Regions from separate parts of the Paenibacillus sp. FSL H8-0537 genome, predicted to be linked through region 1. Evidence: predicted binding sites of a transcription regulator. Region 1 holds the regulator's gene; the other holds the start of a gene.

Region 1 (10,286 bases):
AATACTTCGAGATGCCAAGGCGCTTGAACAGGCTGGCGCTTACGCCATCGTACTGGAGCTTGTAACGGAGACAATTGCGGACCGTATCAGCCGCGAGCTGTCGATTCCAACGATTGGCATTGGAGCAGGCCGCGGATGTGATGGACAGGTGCTTGTGTATCATGATATTTTGCAATATTCATCACCCGTTATTAAGAAAAAAATGGTGAAAGTGTACGCAGACATCGGTTCAACGATTCGCGATGCCATCGGAGCTTTCGTAAGTGAAGTCAAATCCGGTGAGTTTCCAGCGGAGGAGCATGTGTTCGGTAAAAGGTCTGAGGACGCTGTAGACAGCCTCTATGGCGGTTCAGCGACCCGCGAGCATGTGAATGGTGTCAAAGGTGCGGGTGATAGCGAGCAGGCTGGAGAGGGGGCTGAGCAGCGTGATTTTGTGCCGAACCATAGATGAGCTAAAAGCGCAGCAAAAGAAGATGTGGAGCGGCGGCAGTAAGCCAAGTATCGGTTTTGTGCCAACGATGGGGTATTTGCATGAAGGACATGCCAGTTTAATGCGGCAGGCAGCAGCGGAAAATGATATCACCGTACTTTCGATTTTCGTCAATCCGCTGCAATTTGGGCCAAGCGAGGATTTTGAAACGTATCCGCGCAATGAGCAGCGCGATCTATCCATTGCTGCTGAAAATGGCGTTGATCTAGTGTTTATGCCATCCGTCAGCGAAATGTACCCGCGCAAGGTGCTGACGAAGGTGCTTGTCAGCGATGTGACAGACCGCTTATGCGGTGCATCGCGCCCAGGCCATTTTGACGGCGTTGGGACGGTCGTCAGCAAGCTGTTTCATCTGGTGCAGCCACACCGGGCATACTTTGGCATGAAGGATGCTCAGCAGGTTGCGGTCATTGCGCAAATGACCGATGACTTGAATTTTCCGGTAACGATCGTGCCCTGCCCGATTGTAAGGGAGCCGGATGGTCTGGCGCTCAGCTCGCGCAATGTGTATTTGAATGCGGAGCAGCGGGCGCAGGCTGTCGTCCTTTCTTCGTCGCTTGCAAAGGCGCGGGAATGGATGAAGGAGGCTTCGCTAACGCCAGCAGCGCTCGAGAACAAAGTGCGTGCTGCGATCAGTGAAGCACCGCTTGCAAATATCGATTATGTCGAAGTGCTGGAATATCCAGCGCTTGCTACTCCTGTTGCGGAGGTACCGTTTCACCGGGGCCAGCAGAGTTATATTTTGGCTTTAGCCGTAAAATTTGGGTCAACCCGCTTAATTGATAATGAGTTGTTTGAACCTTGGGAGGTGAATGGCAATGTTTAGAACGATGATGAAATCAAAGCTGCACCGCGCGACGGTAACGGAGGCCAACCTCAATTACGTCGGCAGCATTACCATTGATGAGGATTTAATGGATGCGGCGGATCTTTGGGCCAATGAAAAAGTGCAGATCGTCAACAATAATAATGGTGCACGCCTTGAAACGTACGTTATAAAGGGGGAACGAGGCTCTGGCGTTATTTGCCTGAATGGCGCAGCCGCCCGCCTCGTGCAGCCAGGAGATACGGTCATTATCATTTCTTATGCATCGATGACGGAGGAAGAGGCTAGAAATTACAAGCCGCGAGTCGTTATTTTGGATGAGGCGAACCGTCCGGTTTCGCAATTGACAGAAGAAATACATGCGACGATTTTGTAAGCAGGCTGTTGTCAGTTCCTCCGTTATGTAAAGGCTGGTTCCAAGTATGAAAAGCACCCGCTTAACAAAGAATGAGGTTATCACTCCTCAATTCTTTGGTGAAGGCGGGATGCATGATGTTCCAGCATATGTTTGCGACGATGAACGAAATGCTCGACAACATTATTGATTCCTACCCTCTGGCGGCGGAGGAACAGAAGCAATATTATGATGAGCAGCTTTACGCTTTAAAGCAGATCAGCGATTCTTTAATTGAGCAATGGATTGATTTTGAAGAAAAATTTGCCGGTTTTACAGAGGATGAAGCTGAGCAATCCAATGCTTCACTGCTTACAGCGGCAGCGGAGTATGAAGGTCAAGCATTAGCGGCTGTGCAGCAAGTGTCGTCACCACTGCAAGCGGACAAACCAAACGTTTCGCAGCAGCCTATTTCTGGCATGACTGTGGAACAAGCGGAGCTCATATCCAAAGGACAGGGCTATTATCAATTATTTATGTTTTCCCATGCTGCAAAGCAGTTCCAGCTTGCTGTAAACCACCTGCCGGAATGCAATTTGGCAAGGCTGTTTTTGGCTATGACGAATATGCACCTGCAAAATTGGAGTGAGGCGCAGCGTCATTTTCAACTGCTAATTGGACTTACGGACTATCCGAAATGGCTCGCTTTAAGCTATAATGCCCTTGGGTGCATTCAAGCGGTTCATTTAAACTTGGAGCAGGCAGAGCAATTTTTCCTTAAAGCCTATGAGCTGGACCCAAGCTTTAAGGATCCGCTGAATAATTTGCAGAGCTGCCGGGAACGTCCACAGCAGTTGTCATTATTGTTCGGCAGCACGGAGCTATGCTGCTTGTGAGAGGATCGGATTTATTTTATGAAATATGCAGTGCTTGATTTGGAAACGACCGGACACAGCGCCTCCGATGATATTTTACAGGTGGGGCTGGTCCTCCTAGATGATGATCTTGAAGTTATTCATACGTATAATTCGTTTGTAAAGCCAACGATTGCCATACCGCCGTTTATTACGCAGCTTACCGGCATTGACGAGGCGATGGTGGCGGATGCGCCGGAGCTGTCTGATGTGCTGATGGACATGATTCCGCTGCTTGATGATGCGGTGCTCGTGGCGCATAATGTCAATTTTGACGCTGGTTTTCTAAACCAAGCGCTCGATCGCAGCGGGTACCATACGTTTGCAGGGCGCAGGCTCGATACAATTGAGCTGCTGCGCATTCTTTTTCCATCGATAACTTCTTATCAGCTTGGTGCTGTTTCTGAGCAGTTCGGCATTACGCATGAGCATCATCATCGCGCTGATAGCGATGCGATGGCGACCGCCGTTATATTTGCCAAATCGGTACAAAAGCTTCGGAGCCTGCCGCTGCTGACTTTGCAGCGGTTATCTTCGCTTGTAGACAATGGCAGCGATTTGAGCTGGTTTATTACGGTTACGCTAAAACAGGTAGAACAAAACATCGTAATGGGCGTCCCCGATTATGATTTTTTCAACCAGTTTGCACTGAAAGCTAGAGAATGGACAGAGGAAAAGCCCGCGCGCAGCGAAGAGGGAGCCTCGCCTTTGCAGGAGATGTCATTCGAGCAATATTTGGATGAAATCAAGCAGCGCTTTATTGAGCAATTTCCTAATTATGAAGAACGCGAAGCGCAGACGACGATGTTCCGTGAAGTGTTTGACTCGCTCGACAGCAAACGCCATTTGCTTATTGAAGCAGGAACGGGTACAGGAAAGTCTCTCGGCTATTTAATTCCCGCGCTCTATTATGGTATCCGCCAGGATGAGAAGATAGTCGTCAGCACGCATACCATTAATTTGCAAGAGCAGCTGAGGCATCGCGATGTACCGCTGCTTAAGCAGATTTTGCCGATAGAGTTTCGGGCTTCAATCTTCAAGGGCAGAGGGAATTATTTGTGCCTGCGCAAGTTTGAAAGTAAAATAAATACAAGGGATATGATGTCCCCCGTTGACGATGCGATTACAGCCTCGCAAATGGTCGTGTGGCTGGGCGAGACGGAAACGGGAGATCAAGAGGAGCTGAATTTCAGCAATAAGGGGACCGACTTCTGGTCTACCGTTGCCAGCGATGCAGATTCCTGTCTGAACCGGGCGTGTCCTTGGTTTAAACGCTGTTATTATCATCGTGCGAAGCATGAAGCCAATATAGCTGATGTGTGCATTACGAATCACTCCATGCTGTTCACAGACATTCAGGCCGATCATCGGCTGCTGCCGACCTACAGCCATTTGATTGTCGATGAGGCGCATCATGTGGAGGAAGTAGCAAGCAAGCATCTGGGCATGCAGCTCGGCTACTATACGATAACCAATGCGTTTACGCGTATGTTTAAGGACGCTCGTTCCGGGCTGCTGCCATCTCTGCGCATTCATCTCCAGCAGGAAAGCGATGAGCGGGTGCAAGGCTGGCTGGAAACGATTGATACCATTATTCCCGCCTTTACGGAAGTGAGGGAGCATTGGGAAAGGCTGTTTGAGATGCTGTACAGCTTTGTTCAAGCTTCTCCTGATGCGACGGGTGAAAACAATCAATCTGTGTACCGTTTGCGAGGCGATAGCCTCCCGGAAGGCTGGTCCGAAGTGCTCGCCGAAGAGACCAATATTCATACGGAGCTCATTCGGGTGCTGAAGACGGCTGAGAAAATGTCCGAGGAGATTAAAGATCGCATCGATGAGCTGGCGGTACAGGCGCTTGTAACGGACTTGAATGGCGCTTTACGCGATTTGACGAGAGTCAAGGATGATCTGCGCAGCTTTATGAAGGTCGATCAGACGACGGACGTGTTCTGGCTGGAAGCCAATATGACTTACAAGCATCGATCGCTGCATCTTTATGCGGTGCCGATTGATGTGAGCAGCCAGCTTCAGCAGTATTTATTCGATGTGAAGGACAGCATTATTTTAACGTCCGCCACTCTATCGGTACAAAAATCATTCCAGTTCGCTGAAGAGCAGCTTGGTCTTGGCGGCTTTGAAGAAGCGGGAAGGCTGCGTACCGTGCAGCTGGCATCGCCATTTAATTACCGTGAACAAGCGCTCGTTATTATTCCGCGCAATTTCCCTGTTCTTAAAGGCTCAGCGGGAGAGCCCGCATTTATTTCAATGCTCGTCTCTTCCTTAGCAGATGCGGTGCAGCAGACTAATGGCAGAATGCTAGTGCTGTTTACCTCTTACCGCATGCTAAAGCAGGTATACGATCCGCTTAAGGCGGCGCTTGCGGCCACCAGCATTCAAGTGCTAGGCCAAGGCATCGACAGCGGCAACCGTACGAAGCTGACGCGGCGGTTTTTACAGCAGCCGGAGTCTGTGCTGCTTGGCACAAGCAGCTTTTGGGAGGGCGTTGACATTCCTGGCGAAGCCTTAACTTGCCTTGCCATCGTCAGACTGCCATTCCAACCACCGAATCATCCGCTGCTGGAGGCGAAGTCGGAATTGCTGCAGCGCCAAAAGCAAAATCCATTTATGAAGCTGTCGATTCCGCAAGCGGTTATTCGCTTCAAGCAAGGATTTGGCAGGCTCGTGCGAACGGCGAAGGATAAAGGGATAGTCATTATTTATGATACGCGGGTTATTGAAACGTATTATGGCAAGCATTTTCTCTATTCTTTGCCTGGACCGAAAATTGAGCATATGCATATCGAACAAATTGTACCGAGAATGAGAGAATGGCTTGGTGCCGAGAAGGAGGAGGAGAACGGGTGAAGCAGACGAAAATATCGGAGGCCGTCGTAAGACGCCTCCCCATTTACCTGCAAGTGCTGAACGAGCTGAACAACCGGGAGGTGCAGACCGTTTCGTCCCAGGAGCTTGGCGTCAAGCTGGATTTAAATCCGGCGCAAATCCGCAAGGACTTGGCGTATTTCGGCGATTTTGGCCGCAAGGGCATCGGCTATGATGTGACATATTTAATTGAAAAAATTCGCCAAATACTCAAGCTTGATCAGACGATTAATGTGGCGCTTGTCGGTGCGGGTAATTTGGGTCATGCTCTATGCAATTATAATAAATATTCTAAAGACAATATGAAAATTATTGCGGTGTTTGATGTGCATCCATCTAAAATCGGCTCGCAAATTAATAATTTGACCGTAATGCCGATGGATATGCTGAAACATACGGTTGAGGAGAATAATATTCGAATTGGGATTATTACCGTTCCCGGATTTGAAGCGCAAAACGTTGCTAATCAATTTATAGATGCGGGCATTGAAGGCTTGCTCAATTTTGCGCCAGCGATATTGAAGGTACCAGAAGAAATTCGCATTCATCATGCTGACTTTACGAAAGAGCTGCTAAGTCTGGCGTATTACTTGGAGAGGGAAAGGAATGACGAAAATGAGCCAAATTTGGATTGAAAATGGACGTTTTGTAACGATGGAGGACGGCGAGCATGTGCTTCAAGGGCATATGGTTGTGACCGATGATCGCATTACATATATCGGAGCAGAAGCTCCAACCGGGCTGCAAGCCGATGTGCAGAAGCTGGACGGCAGCAAGCTTGCTTTTATGCCAGGCCTAGTAAACACACATGGGCATGCGGCTATGACCTTGCTGCGCGGCTATTCCGATGATCAAAACCTGCAAGTCTGGCTGGAGCAAAAAATGTGGCCGATGGAGGGCAAATACATCGACCTTGATACACGTGCGGGCAGCGCGCTTGCCGTGGTAGAAATGCTGAAATCCGGTACAACGGCTTTCGTGGATATGTATGACCGCATGGATCAGCTGGCCGAAGTCGTGGAACAGTCCGGCATTCGCGGCTGTCTGACGCGCGGTGTCATTGGCCTCTGCCCAGAGGATGTGCAGCAAGCGAAGCTGGCGGAAGCGATCGCTTTCGCACGCGATTGGAACGGCAAGGCAAATGGCCGTATTACGACGATGATTTCGCCGCATGCGCCTTATACATGCCCACCCGATTATATTGAGAAATTCGTGCAGGCTGCTCATGATTATGATTTGCCGCTGCACACGCATATGTCTGAATCGATTGCCGAAGTAGAGCAGAACGTTCGCGATTATGGCGTTCGTCCCGTTCAGCATCTCGACAATTTAGGCTTCTTCTCGCGTCCGGCACTTGTCGCTCATGCGGTGCATTTGAATGACGAGGAAATTGCGCTGCTTGCGCAGCGCAAAGTAGCTGTATCGCATAACCCGGTCAGCAACCTCAAGCTGGCAAGCGGCATTGCCCGTGTTCCTGATTTGCTTCGCGCTGGTGTAACGGTATCCTTAGGCACGGATAGCGCGGCGAGCAACAACAATCTTGACCTGTTCAAGGAGATCAACCTTGCGGCTCTGCTGCATAAGGGTGTTTCTGGCGATCCTACGGTTGTTCCTGCCATTGAAGCTTTGCGTATGGGAACGGTATACGGCGCTCGCTCCATTTGGCAGGAAGATTCAATTGGCCGCCTACGCGAAGGCATGAAGGCGGATTTCATCGCCATCGATATTGAACAGCCGCATTTTTACCCACAGACGGATATTGTGTCCCATCTGGTGTACGCGGGCTCGGGCCGCGACGTCAAGCATGTATGGGTAGACGGCCGTCAGGTTGTACGGGATGGCGAATGCACATTGCTTGATGAGGAGAAAATTCGTCACGATGCTCAGGCGAGCTTCGAGAGGTTGTTGAAGGCATAATGCGGGCGAGAACGAGAAAGCCGTTTTGGACGGTAAAACGGGCTGTCTTTATTTCAATTGTTTTTGTTATCGCCTTGTTGACCGTTACGATTGTTTATTACCGTGCTGTGCATAAGGAATTATGGGCAGAGGAAGCTCCAATTAAGGCGTATGCTGTAGAAGCCGCACAGTTGACGGAAGTTACGGGCATGACAAAGCAGGTGTGGGATGGCATTTCCTGGGTAGTAAAAGGGAAGACCGCGGATGAACAAGAAGTTTACGTATTTCTGACAACAGTCGAAAGTCCTGTGCTTACACTGAAAGCAACGGAGCATATTACAGCAGAACAGGCGGAATCTGCGTTACTGAGCAGTAAGCCGGATGCGGATGTTAAAAGGACACAGCCGGGATTGCTGAACGGCGAGCCGGTATGGGAAATTTTTTACAGCCGTGATGAAGCGATAACGAAATATTATTATGCCTATTATTCGTTCCGCGATGGCGCATTTGTGAAGCAATATAGTTTAGTAGGTGACAAGGCGTCCTAGCTGTATGGAATGCTTAAGCTGTAACAGCTGGAATTGCTGGCTATTATTACACCCCCTTATTCAAAGGGCGATGTGATATACTTTCGTGTATCGGAGTTGATATACGAGTGATATATCACCGTCATTTTGAGAGGGGGATTTTTACGATGTTCAAACTCAGGATCATGCCGATTTTGCTAACAGCTGCTGCGTCCGCCCTCGTTTTGTTTGGAGGCTGGCTTATTTATCATCAGGTTGCATTCGCAGCTCCGCTTGCCAAGGCGGTTGATCAAATAGAAGGCATTGCTTCATCCGACACACCTATTATGGATACGGACCGTATTACTTTCCCGCTGACGCTTACAGCCGGAGCGGATTTAAAGCATGTATATGAAACGATAGTCGAGCAAAGCAAATCAGTCGCCAAGAGTCGCGACATTCAGCTCGATATTGCGAATACCGGCTCGAATGCGAAGCTGGATCAGCTGTGGTCATCGTCTTTATTCAAAGTGGCCGAAGCGATGGAGCACAAAAACTATTCTGCTATTCCGGAGGCACTTAAAGCTTTGGCAGATGAACATTCGGGTGTGGAGGCCATTACCGATATCGATGACAGCAATGTCTATATTACGCTGAAAGATGGCAAGGCTACGAAGTATATCATCCTTCCGCGCGTTGCCCCGCAGCTGGAGGTGTCCAGCTATGCGTAAATACGGCATCGAAATGGCGATTGGCTTTGTTCCGGTATTAATTGCCTTTCTTTTATTTGTAAATGTGGATTTAATGCCTTTCGTACTGCTTGTCATTATCGCAGCTGCTGTCGTGTATTTAGCGACTGGCAGAGGCAAATTCGCACATGCTTCCGGAACGAAGCGGCGAAAGGTGTCAAGCAGCGTGCCCTTTTCCTTTGAGCAAATCGGCGGACAGGAGCGTGCCAAGCAGGAGTTGATCGAGGCGCTTGATTTTCTCGTCCGACATGAGGAACTGAGCAAGCTGGGCATTCGGCCCTTGAAGGGGATTTTGCTGACGGGACCTCCGGGAACCGGGAAGACGCTAATGGCGAAAGCCGCAGCACAGTATACCGACTCGATTTATCTGGCTGCCTCCGGCAGTGAATTTGTGGAGATGTACGTCGGCGTCGGCGCAGGCCGGATACGCGATTTATTCAAAGAAGCCCGGACGAAGGCGAAGAAAGCGGGCAAGGAAAGCGCCGTTATTTTTATCGATGAGATCGAGGTTATCGGGGGCAAGCGCGATGGCGGGCAGCATCGGGAATATGATCAAACGCTCAATCAACTGCTCACGGAAATGGACGGTATTCATGCCGATACAGCGCCGCGGCTGCTCATTATTGCAGCAACGAACCGTAAAGAAATGCTCGACAGCGCCCTGCTTAGGCCCGGACGGTTCGATCGCCATATTGGGGTAGAGCTGCCGGACAAAAAAGCGCGCCATCAAATATTGAATATTCATGCGGCCAACAAGCCGCTTGCCGATACGGTGGAGCTGGAGAAGGTAGCGGCCGAGTCGTTTGGCTTTTCCGGTGCCCAGCTGGAGAGCGTCATGAACGAAGGTGCGATTTATGCGATGCGGGAGCAAAGCGAGGTTATTGAAGAGCAGCATCTGGCTATGGCGATAGACAAGGTCATGATGGGCGAGAAGACGGACCGCGAGGCGACGAAGGAGGAGCGCGAGCGTGTGGCGCTGCATGAGCTCGGCCATGCGATTTCAGCTGAGCTGCTCCGCCCGGGCAGCGTATCTCAGGTTGCCTTGTCTCCACGTGGTCAGGCGCTAGGCTATGTTCGTCATAATCCAGAGCAGGACCGTTATTTATACACACGGGATTTTCTAAATGGGCAAATTATGATTGCGCTTGGCGGGGCGGCGGCCGAGGAAATCTTCTACGGCAATCGCAGCACAGGGTCGCGTGGCGACTTTGACCAGGCGATGAACATTGTCCGCACACTTGTCGAGTCGGGCTTAACGGAGCTAGGCATTATTCATCCCGAAATGATGACGCCTGATGCATGGGCGAAAATCAATCGCTCCATCCTTGACGAATTAATGGGCAAGACGATTGCAATGCTGGCACCGAAGCGTCAGGTTTTTCTAGACGCGCTAGATGTCCTGATCCGTGAAGAAACGCTCAGCGGCGCTGAGTTTCGTGAATTGCTTAAGAAGTTGTCACATAGCGCATCATAATACAGCATGAAAAATCCTCAATTTATTACAATTTGAAGGCAGACGACATGTCTGTCTTCTTTTTTCTCAGAAAACCGTTATAATTAACATTGAACATAACTATAAAGAGAATGTTTCTCATTTACATGGTGTAGGGAAACGACAAGGAGAGAATCATGTCTATTAAAAAAGTTGGCGTCGTTGGCGCTGGTACAATGGGCCAGGGCATTGCCGA
Region 2 (10,286 bases), 610 kb from region 1:
TACAAAATCAAAGTTGCCGCTAGGCCGTCTGATCCATGTAATCCATTCATAATATTCAGGACCTAGAATTGCTCCCCCTCCAAGCTTTACAACTGTAAATAGACGGGACAGCTCCGCTGGATTAAGAAAGGTAAGCAGCGTCACCGTAGGTTTGATCATGGGGTAAGGCATGAAGCCAAGCACTGCAATAAGCAGCGGAGGCCAGCCAATAATCGCAAAAAACCAGATCGCTACGGCAATCGTTAATGCCTGCCAACGGTTTTTCGCTAGCGTACCTATTAACAGAGCGATCGCTAGAAAAAATAAGGCCACGCTGCTGGAAAAAGCCAGCAGCTGCAAGTAAGTAAGCAGTCCAAAGCCAGAGCCTGCAGCAAAACCTAGAGCACCTGCCAACCCGAAGCCTATCGAAACAATAACAAGCAGCACAATCGCGAGCCCGATATATTTGCCGAGGATAAAGGACCATGTGCTTAATGGATAGACGGATAACAGCTCCCAGCTCCCGTCCTCCTTCTCGGCAGTCAAGGAAAAAGAGCCCAGCAGCAATGCCATTAGTGGCAATAAGTATAAAATTAAATTAAGCGTCGTTCCCGTGATGCCCGAATAGCCTTGTACGTAGCCCTGCGCATTGATGAGGAGCAGACACAGCATAAATATAGCAAACAGTCCCATGAAGGAATAGGCCCACGGATTGCGAAACCCTAGCCTTACTTCCCTTATTGCAATGTGCGCGGTCTGAATCACGAGTCCTTCCCTTCTGTTCCATGACCCATTTCCATCTCTTCTTTACTATCATCGGAGTGCATGCTTTCGTTGTGCATCTCCATATTTTCCATGTCCATCATATCGCGGTTCACTTCCCACTTATGATCCTTTAGATCAGCTGAGCTAAGCAATTCGCCCTTACCTTGTTCAGCGATATAGGCTTGTGCGGAAGCTTGGTTCTCGAAGGCGATAACGCCGTAGGCCATTGGGGTCACATATTCCGCGTCGTAAGCATAATAGGCATTTTCATATTTGAGCCAGTTTCCGCTGTTATGGTCTCTTACAAACTCAGCCCCTACCGTCTCCGTTCCATTCTGAACCTTCCAATCATTCATACAGCCAATGTCATCAAATTTCAAGGATTGTCCATCCTTCGTAATGATTTGCGTAGCATAGGGGTCGTCTTTTACGGCCATGTTACAAATGACACATATATCGGTTTCTTCATTAATCTCCTGCGGCTTATATTCCTTTGCTCCACAGGCACTCGTTAGCAGTACGATAACCATTATCAAAAGCATTGCGTTAAATGACTTCATTTTCATCTTTTTCTTACCCCCATATAAATGAATAACATAGATAGACAAAGCAATAAGACGCCTATGATAGCGGAGTGCTGCAAGGTCTGCTTGGATATAACTAAGCGAGCATTTTCCGTTGGCTCCATCAAAGGAGAAGCATCTGATGCCCATTGCTCTTTTTGTGACTGGTAAAGCCCTTCAAGAAAGACCATACCTGGAGACTGAAAGAAAAGCTGAAAGCCTGGCTTTGCTTTCACAAGACTTTGGAAAAAAGGATTAATCGCGTAAGAAATCTCGCTTTTTCCATCTCCGTCCAGATCAATGCCTTGAAAAGTATCCCAATAGTTTCCATCGAGTGTATTATTGACACTGTTCCTAGACGCAGCACTTGCCACATTGCCAATAAACTGATTTCCGCTCATGGTATTGTTTTCAGCATCTAGCAACTGGAGGCCAATAAAGTTTCCAACGATGCTATTGTTTGTAATACGGTTGAGTGTTGATTGCTCCACGTATAACCCAACCCGGTTTCCCTCCAGATGATTATCGAAAACCATTATTTCATGTGCGTCAAACAAAAGGATTCCCTGTGAGTTTACATTCTCACTTTGTTTCGTGAATTGATTATTAGAAAGCTCAACCTTACGGGCCGCCATAACCATAGCTCCGGTAATATTCAACCTCCCGATGTTATGGCGTATAATCGTTCCCTTTGTATACATGCAGTGCACGCCATAACGCAGCCGCTCAAAATGATTTTCTTCAACCAAATTGTTGTCGCTGTTCTCCATATAAATGCCATCATGCATAGCGATGACGGTATTTCCATAAAACATATTGTTATCCGAGTCATACAGATCCATTCCGTTTCCCTTGTCGGACATCTTGATTGACCGCTTAGCCCCCTTCCCTGCCCATACAATACTCGTATTTCGCACTTCACCATAATCAGCCTTCCTCATCTTAATGCCGAAGGAGCCCGTATGGATATGCAACTGATCCAATAACACGCCGTCTGCCTGAATCAGCACAGTTGGCTGCTGCTTAACCTGTTCATCACGAATTGTGATTCTTGTTAACGCCACATCATTAGCAATAATTTGAATAGCGGGTTTATTAGAAGGATTGTTTATTGTGACCTCTTCCCCTGACTTCGCCTCCAATTGAAGGGGCTTGTCAATCACTATGGGGCCCTCATATATTCCTTGCGGCAGAATAATCGTAGTGCCTGGCTGTGCCTCATTAATGAGGGACTGCAAATCTTTGGCCTGTTTCTCTGCTTTTATGGAAGGCGTTATGTAAATAAAGGACAAAACACCCAATAGGACCAGCAATATGGATTTTTGAACGTTCTTCATTGAACCACAACCTGCTTCTTTTTCGTTAAATGAATATCCTCGGTATATTCGCAATTTTTCACCTACCCGCCATAATTTCTTATTTGTATTTTAACAAAAATAGGATTTTTTCCGTATGCCTCAAAAGGGCTATGAGGAACATGCACCATTCATTCTAATTCGTAAAGCTTGCGATATCGCATATTTCCCCTCATAAGCTGCTCATGCGTGCCTCGCATGCTGATCCTGCCTTGATCCATAAAAATCACTTCATCCATCTCTTCCATGCCACTGAGATGATGGGTGACCCAAACGACCGTTTTTCCATGCAGAACGCGGAAAACAGTCCGCATAAGCTCGCGCTCATTTTTTGGATCAAGCCCAACAGTAGGTTCATCCAGAAGTACAATCGGGTGGTTTTGCAATAAGATACGTGCGAGCGCGATTCTTTGCTTTTCACCGCCTGAAAAACGAAGCCCTGTTTCTTCCATCCTTGTATGGTATCCGTCTGGCAGAGACTCAATCAGCTCATTCAAACGCACCTGCTCGGTAACCAAACGCACCTCCTCATCGCTAGCTTCCGGGCGGCCAAGTCTTATATTATTAGCAACAGAAGTATCAAACAGATACGGATTCTGATTTAATACGGAGAACGAATTCGAATTTCCGGCTTCGGCATTTACAGGAATACCGTTCACCTTAACACTGCCCCTATCAGGCTGTAATTCTCCTTGAATCAGATTCAATAATGTCGACTTGCCGGAGCCACTGCGTCCTAAAATTGCGATTTTTCCTCCTTGAGGAAGCTGTAAAGAAATATCATTTACGGCCCATTCCCGTGAATGAGAATAACGAAAGCTTACTCCCTGTAGGTCAAGCAGCCCTGCTTTCGGCAACAAACTTGAGGGCTTAGGGGCAGGGGAATATGTGAAAATGCGACCATCCGTGGCATTTGCATTTTCTATAGCCTGCAGACGCTTAAGTGAAGTCTGGTATTCCGGCAATTGGACTACGGCCCCTGCTGCACGTACCATAGCCTCTAGAAGCGGAAAGGCAATAAGCGCCAGTGCGGCTATCCACGTCACTGGAATCGTTCCTTCATCTGCTAGCCGTCCTGCCCATAGCGTCATAACCATAACCGCAGCACCTATACCGCACTGAGAAATCCAGTTTACCCGCCATTCGCTGCGGCGAAGCGAGTTCTCTATCCGCGAAGAGGATTCCTGCTTTTTGAAAAAGGATTGCAGAAACGGCTGAATTCGGCCGCTTAGAATCCAGTCGGACATGCCGAACATTGCATCCGTCAGCTCCTGATAAGCTTCACTACGGACTTGCTTTGCTCTGCGCCTTCTCCCCATCGATGCCATCAAAGCAATGAAGGGTACTAGAAATAGTAAAAAGCCGCAATATAGTGCCATCATAAGGGAGAGCATACGATCCAGACGTCCCAATGCGGCTACTCCTGCAGCATAAATGAGGATAGAAGATAAGGCGGGAAGCAGGAATTTTAAATAAACGTTCTGGAGCTTTTCAATGTCCTCTGCAAGCAGCCCTAGTAAATCTCCTGTGCGAAACCGGGTTTGGAGCTGCAGCGCCTGCGGCTCCAAGACGCGATACAATCGAACACGCATGCGTGATAATACGCGAAGTGCCGCATCATGACCAGTCAGTCTCTCCATATATTGAATAATAGCCTTGCCAAAGCCAAAGGTGCGTACAAGCACAATCGGCACATACACCATCAAAATATTTTCAGGTCTTAATGCCGAGCGTGAGATCAGATAGCCCGAAGTGAACAGCAGTGCACCTGCACAGCCAAGTGCCAAAGCACCGAGTAAAAGTGCGGCTGTGAAGGTCCAAACATGCTGTCTCAGATAAGGCAGCAGCCATCCGATTTGTCGATGGTCATTCCCCTTCATAGCCACCCTCCCCCGAGCCTTGCAAGATCAAATTATAATAGACGCCTTGCTGCTCCATTAACTGCTCATGTGTTCCACTTTCTGCAAGGCGACCCTGCTCCAGTACTAGGATAAATTCCATTTCTGGCATCCAGTGCAGACGGTGTGTAGCCATAAACACCTTTCTTCCTTGCAAAACAGTTAACATCATCTGCTTTAGTTCGTATTCGGTCTCAATGTCAAGATGGGCCGTTGGCTCATCGAGTAAAATGACGGGACGGCTGCTCAGAAGCGCACGGGCCAGTGCAACACGTTGTGCCTGCCCCCCACTTAGCACTCTTCCACCCTCTCCAATTTTCGAATCGCTTCCCATCTGAAGCTGATCGACCAAAGAACGCAGCCCAACTGCGTCTATCGCCCTCTCAACCTGTTCCTGTGTGGCATCTGGAGCATAGAACCTGACATTATCAGTGAGCGATTGACTGAACAGGTGGGGATGCTGCGGAATATAGGCCACTTGGCGTCGCCATTCTTCTCTGACGGTTCCGGTCATCCGTACGTTGTTCACCCGAAACTCACCGCGATCCGGTTCAATGAACCCGCTCAGCAAGCCAAGAAGTGTCGTTTTCCCTGCCCCGCTGGCACCAACAATGCCAATTCGGGTAACATTTTGCGGAAGCTGCACGGACACCTTCTTCAGCAGAAAAGTCCCTGCATCGCCCGCAACCTCGATGCCAGAAAGCTCCATAGCCAGCTCTCCTTTTTGCTCTGCTAGCATAGAAGGAGGTTTGTCTTCCTGCCCTGCTTCAAATTGTTTTTTAGAGCTAACAATGGAGCGAATCGTGCCCCAGGCTTCTTTGCCATCGAGAGAAGCATGGTAATCCGTACCCAGCAGCTTGACGGGCGTGAAATATTCGGGTGCGATTAAGAGCACGGCCAGCGCAACCTCGAGTCCGAGATTTCCATTTACCAAACGAATGCCCAAGCCTACTGCGACAAAAGCAACCGATAACATACTGAAGAAATCAAGGGCAAAAGACGAAAGAAATGCCACACGCAGCGTTCGCATAGTCGATACCCTGTATTGATTGCTGACATTTCCGACCGACTCGCTATGTGCTCTGCTCCGTTTCAGAAAGCGCAGCGTCAGCATGCCCCGCAAGGAATCTGTGAAATGATGCGACAGCATCCGATGAGTTCGCCATTGCTTGTCAGCCTGCTTCCTTGCCGCGAACCCGAGCAGAATGAAAAAACCGATCAGTATCGGAAGCGTACACATCAGAATGATTCCCGATATCATGTCCAGCCTATATACCCACAGCAAAAGTAGAACCGTAACACAGAGCATATCAATCGTACGGGCAATCGACAGCTCCAAATACGTACGAAAACGATCCACTCCATCCAACACCAGCGTAACCAGTCGCCCGCTCCCCTGCTTCGCTGCAAAACTCGGACCATGCCCGAATATCGCCACAAGCAGCTGCTGCCGAATGGCTTCAGCTGTTTTTTCTGCGAAGCCGCCGGAAAGCCGTCGCTGAAGCCAGACGAAAGTTTGGCGAGCGACGAAGCTTATCAAAAACAGGAGCAACGGCTGAGTTGCTTGATCAATCGGCTTATTTTCAAATAACAACGTAATGGCTTTGGCTAAAAAGGTGGCTTGACCTATAATAGCTGCTCCTTGAAGAAGGGAAAGCACAATCAGCAGCATATGCAGCTGGATTCCTTTTAATTGAAACCATGACCTGTCCATTAATATTCCAAATGCTCCTTCTCGTTGACACGTTTATGGAAGACAAAGTAGCTCCAGGCTTGGTAAGCCAGAACAAGGGGAAGGAGCGTAGCTGCCACAATCGTCATTGCTTTTAATGTATAAGCACTGGAAGCGGCGTTATAAAGCGTCAGATCAAACGCTGTATGAATTGAGCTGACCATGAATCGAGGGAAAAGTCCAACAAAAAACGATCCAAATGTCAACAATATCAACAGCCCCGACATGCAGAAGGCTCTGCCTTCCTGTCCCCGCTTCAGGAACCATCCGGAAAGCAACACCGCAAGGACTCCGATCATGACAAATACCAGCAATAAGCCCCCACGGCGTTCAAATAAATCAGTGACGGAATAGGTCCATACCACAAGCACAGCCAACAAAACAGCTTGCACGGGTAAAAATTTAGCCGCCATATGGCGGGAACGCTCTCTCAGCTCTCCCATTGTCCGCAGAGAAATGAAGGTAAGGCCATGCAGCAAGCACAAACCGACAATCGTAATGCCTGCCCACAAGCTGTAGCTGTTCACAACGTCGGCGAATCCAGATCGCATCTCCATGTCTTGTCCTATGGGCAGCCCCTTGAGTAACCCAGCAAACATAACACCGAATAACAGCGGAGGAACACTGCTTCCAATCAGAATGGCTATATCCCATGTTTTCCTCCACCACGAATGGTCCACCTTGCCGCGAAACTCAAATGCGACACCTCTTAAGATCAGTGCTATCAAAATAAGCGTAAACAGGACATAATAGCCGCTGAACATCGTAGCATACCAATGCGGAAAAGCAGCAAACATAGCCCCGGCGGCCGTGATTAGCCATACCTCATTTGCATCCCAGAAAGGACCGATGGTATTGATAAGCACTCTTTTCTGCCTATCATTGCGACTAAGCAAGCCCGTTGCCATACCAACACCAAAGTCAAAGCCCTCAAGAAAGAAAAAGCCTGTAAATAATACGGCAATTAACAAAAACCACAAATCACTAAGCGACATCGTCAGACCCCTTCCTTGAATTGATATGGATCTTGCAGGGCGATTTCTGGCTCATGGGCTGCATACGGCCCTTTGCGAGCTTCGCGAACAAACAGAAAAGCCAGAACACCCAATAAAATGACATAAAGTACGGTAAACAAAATGAAGGAAAACAGCACTTCCCCCGCGCTCGTCGTCGTAGAGACGGAATCCTTCGTTTGCAGAAGTCCAAATACCGTCCACGGCTGACGGCCTACCTCTGTCATAATCCAGCCGGAGGTATTCGCGATAAACGGCAGAGCGATTGCAAACATCATCACGCGCATAAACAGCTTATTTGACTGTTCAAGCTTTTTGCGCACCGCAAGATAAGCTCCATACAGTCCTAATAAAATCATGGCACTGCCGCAAGCGATCATAATTCGAAAGCTCCAGAAGGTTGTGCGTACAGGCGGGATATAATTTCCGGGTCCATACTCAGCCTCATAACGAGCTTGCAGCTCTTTCATTCCAATAACCGAGCCTGAGAACTGGCTGTAAGAGAGATAGCTGAGAAGGTAAGGCACTTTCAGCTCAAATGAATTCTCCTGTTTATCCGGATCAATGCCTGCAATAACGGTCCAAGGTGCGGGATCGCTGCTCGTTTCCCATAAGCCTTCGCTTGCAGCCATCTTCATAGGCTGTGTCTCCACCAAAAATTGAGCCTGACCATGGCCGAATAATGCAATGGCTATGGACGATACAAAGGCGACGATGATGCTTAAAGTAAAGGAGGGCTTAAAGAACGCCATATCCTTTTTACGAAGCAGCTTCCATGCGCTGATTCCTGCAATCAAAAATGCGCCTGTTGCAAAGGCTGCAAACAGCGTGTGCGGAAACTCCCAAAGCACCTGTTCGTTCGTTACAAGCGCCCAGAAATCGACCATTTCTGCCCGGCCATTATTCAAAGTAAATCCGACGGGACGCTGCATAAATGAATTCGCCGTCAAAATCCAGAATGCCGATAACATCGTTCCAATGGATACCAGCCACATGCAGGCGAGATGGACGCCCTTGGATAAGCGATCCGAGCCGAATACCCATAGTCCAATAAAGGTAGATTCCAGAAAAAAAGCTAGAAGCGCTTCAATGGCTAGAGGAGTCCCAAACACATCTCCAACAAACCGTGAAAAGTCAGACCAGTTCATCCCGAATTGAAATTCCTGCAAAATACCAGTAACGACGCCAACAGCAAAGTTGATCAACAGAAAATGCGCCCAAAACTTCGTCATCTTCTTGTACAATTCTTTTTTTGTAATGACATACATCGTTTCCATGATAGCCACAAGCAAAGACAAACCTATGGATATGGGGACAAAGACAAAATGAAGGATCGTTGTCGTTGCAAACTGAAGGCGTGCTAATTCTACTACGTCCATCTAGGTGGTTACCTCTTTTCTGCATGTTATGTACTGAAAAAAGTATGTGATTTTCTTCACTCACTTTCAGATAATCATCATTATAGATCATCATTGATGTTTTTGTATGGCCCCATTGAGCGGCTACGTGTGACAATGCTGTCACGAAAAAGCGGCTACTTTGTGAAAAAAGGCACAATATTGACTATCGTGTGACATTTGTTCTTTATGATTGTGAAAATAGCTCCTACGAGTCATTAAGTTGCAACATGCTTTACTTATATAATGAATGAGTACGAAGAAGGGAGAACGAGACATGCTGTATTGGTTTATTTTAGGAGGATTATTTTTAGGTGGCGGCGCTTACGTTATGCTCAACGGAGCGAAGCTTGTACAGGAGGACAATGAGCTGCAAAATAGCATCGTTCCTCATCCAGTCGTAAGTGATAAGGATAATCAGGTATGATAACAAAAAAACGCAGCCCCCTTCTTATCGCAGTCATTATTTTCGTGGCGGCCTTGGTCGCTTATCTTGTGTATACGTTTCAAGGAGGAAGCAGCAAGCTTCCTGTATTGAGAGAAGCCCCAGCCTTCACCCTTCAGGAGCTGGACGGCACAGCCTATAATCTGAGCGACAGTTTGGGAAAAGTAATGCTGATCGAATTTATGTTCACAAGCTGTCCGGATATTTGCCCTGCAACGACATATAATATGGTGCTGCTGCAGGATGAATTGAAGAAACAGGGCCGTTTTGGAGAAAATGTACAATTCGCAGCCATAACCTTTGACCCTAATTCGGATACACCGGAGGTTTTTGCAGCTTATGCCGAGCGTATGGGTATTGATCGGTCAGGCTGGAAGCTGCTGCGTGGAGACGAGGCCTATACGATTGAGAAAGCAAGAGAATATGGGATTGCGATTCAAAAGCTGAAAGATGACCAGTTCGTACATACGGTAACCTCCCTCATGCTGCTGGATGCCAATCATCAAATTCGCAAGGTCTATCGCATGGGTGAAGAAATGGATAACTCCGCTATTTTGAAAGACATTAATGCTCTCCTTAAAGAAAAATAATCCGTTAAAATGACATTGAAAAATTTAATTGAGCTCCTCCCAACCAGCTATTCCGACTTAGGATGGCTGGTTTTTATTATCTTCTTCTGCTTCGCGTATTGTTCATTAGTTCGTTACATTTTATCGATTTTTAGCTATATCGAGGCATATTACTTCATATTCGTAAAGAGCATAATGATGCAAGATAGTCAGCTAATATAACCTTGCTGATTCAACTCATTGCTTAATGGAGGGTCGCTACCTTGAAACAAAAGAAAAGTGTTATTCTCGTTATTAGTCAGGAAAAACATACCCAAGCTCAATTGAATTCCTTTTTTTTGAAAGAGGGCTATCCTACAGACACCACGTCTCATGTGAAAAATGCTTGGCTTAAACCAGATCGCAATCATTATGGTTTAATCATTATTGACCATGCGGAAACCGGCTTGAGTAATATTCAATCATGCATCGCCATCAGGAAAAGATTACAAACCCCCATTATGTTAATTACAGAGAATGGCAAGGAAGACCAGCGATTAGCTGGCTTTGAAGCAGGAGCCGATGATTGTT

Evidence for each region. Region 1 encodes Rex, which represses fermentation and respiration genes when NADH is low (regulators of the CRP and FNR family bind a similar motif). Its sites were predicted from a motif close to TTGTGAAATATTTCACAA; they were not measured.
Region 2: the regulator Rex is predicted to act here: its motif matches at 8,845-8,862, upstream of MHB80_RS14410 (cytochrome ubiquinol oxidase subunit I).

Annotation. Positions count from the first base shown of each region.
Region 1 is NZ_CP150290.1:4,058,947-4,069,232, reverse strand. Features, by position in the region: gene panB (3-methyl-2-oxobutanoate hydroxymethyltransferase) at 1-451, shown strand, start outside; gene panC (pantoate--beta-alanine ligase) at 474-1,316, shown strand; gene panD (aspartate 1-decarboxylase) at 1,309-1,692, shown strand; gene MHB80_RS17125 (hypothetical protein) at 1,806-2,546, shown strand; gene dinG (ATP-dependent DNA helicase DinG) at 2,565-5,429, shown strand; gene MHB80_RS17115 (redox-sensing transcriptional repressor Rex) at 5,426-6,082, shown strand; gene MHB80_RS17110 (amidohydrolase) at 6,054-7,364, shown strand; gene MHB80_RS17105 (hypothetical protein) at 7,364-7,891, shown strand; gene MHB80_RS17100 (hypothetical protein) at 8,038-8,580, shown strand; gene MHB80_RS17095 (AAA family ATPase) at 8,573-10,072, shown strand; gene MHB80_RS17090 (3-hydroxyacyl-CoA dehydrogenase NAD-binding domain-containing protein) at 10,228-10,286, shown strand, end outside.
Region 2 is NZ_CP150290.1:3,446,403-3,456,688, reverse strand. Features, by position in the region: gene MHB80_RS14440 (ABC transporter permease subunit) at 1-744, opposite strand, end outside; gene MHB80_RS14435 (nitrous oxide reductase accessory protein NosL) at 741-1,310, opposite strand; gene MHB80_RS14430 (NosD domain-containing protein) at 1,307-2,644, opposite strand; gene cydC (thiol reductant ABC exporter subunit CydC) at 2,794-4,542, opposite strand; gene cydD (thiol reductant ABC exporter subunit CydD) at 4,529-6,274, opposite strand; gene cydB (cytochrome d ubiquinol oxidase subunit II) at 6,274-7,287, opposite strand; gene MHB80_RS14410 (cytochrome ubiquinol oxidase subunit I) at 7,290-8,684, opposite strand; gene MHB80_RS14405 (hypothetical protein) at 8,980-9,129, shown strand; gene MHB80_RS14400 (SCO family protein) at 9,126-9,737, shown strand; gene MHB80_RS14395 (response regulator transcription factor) at 9,980-10,286, shown strand, end outside.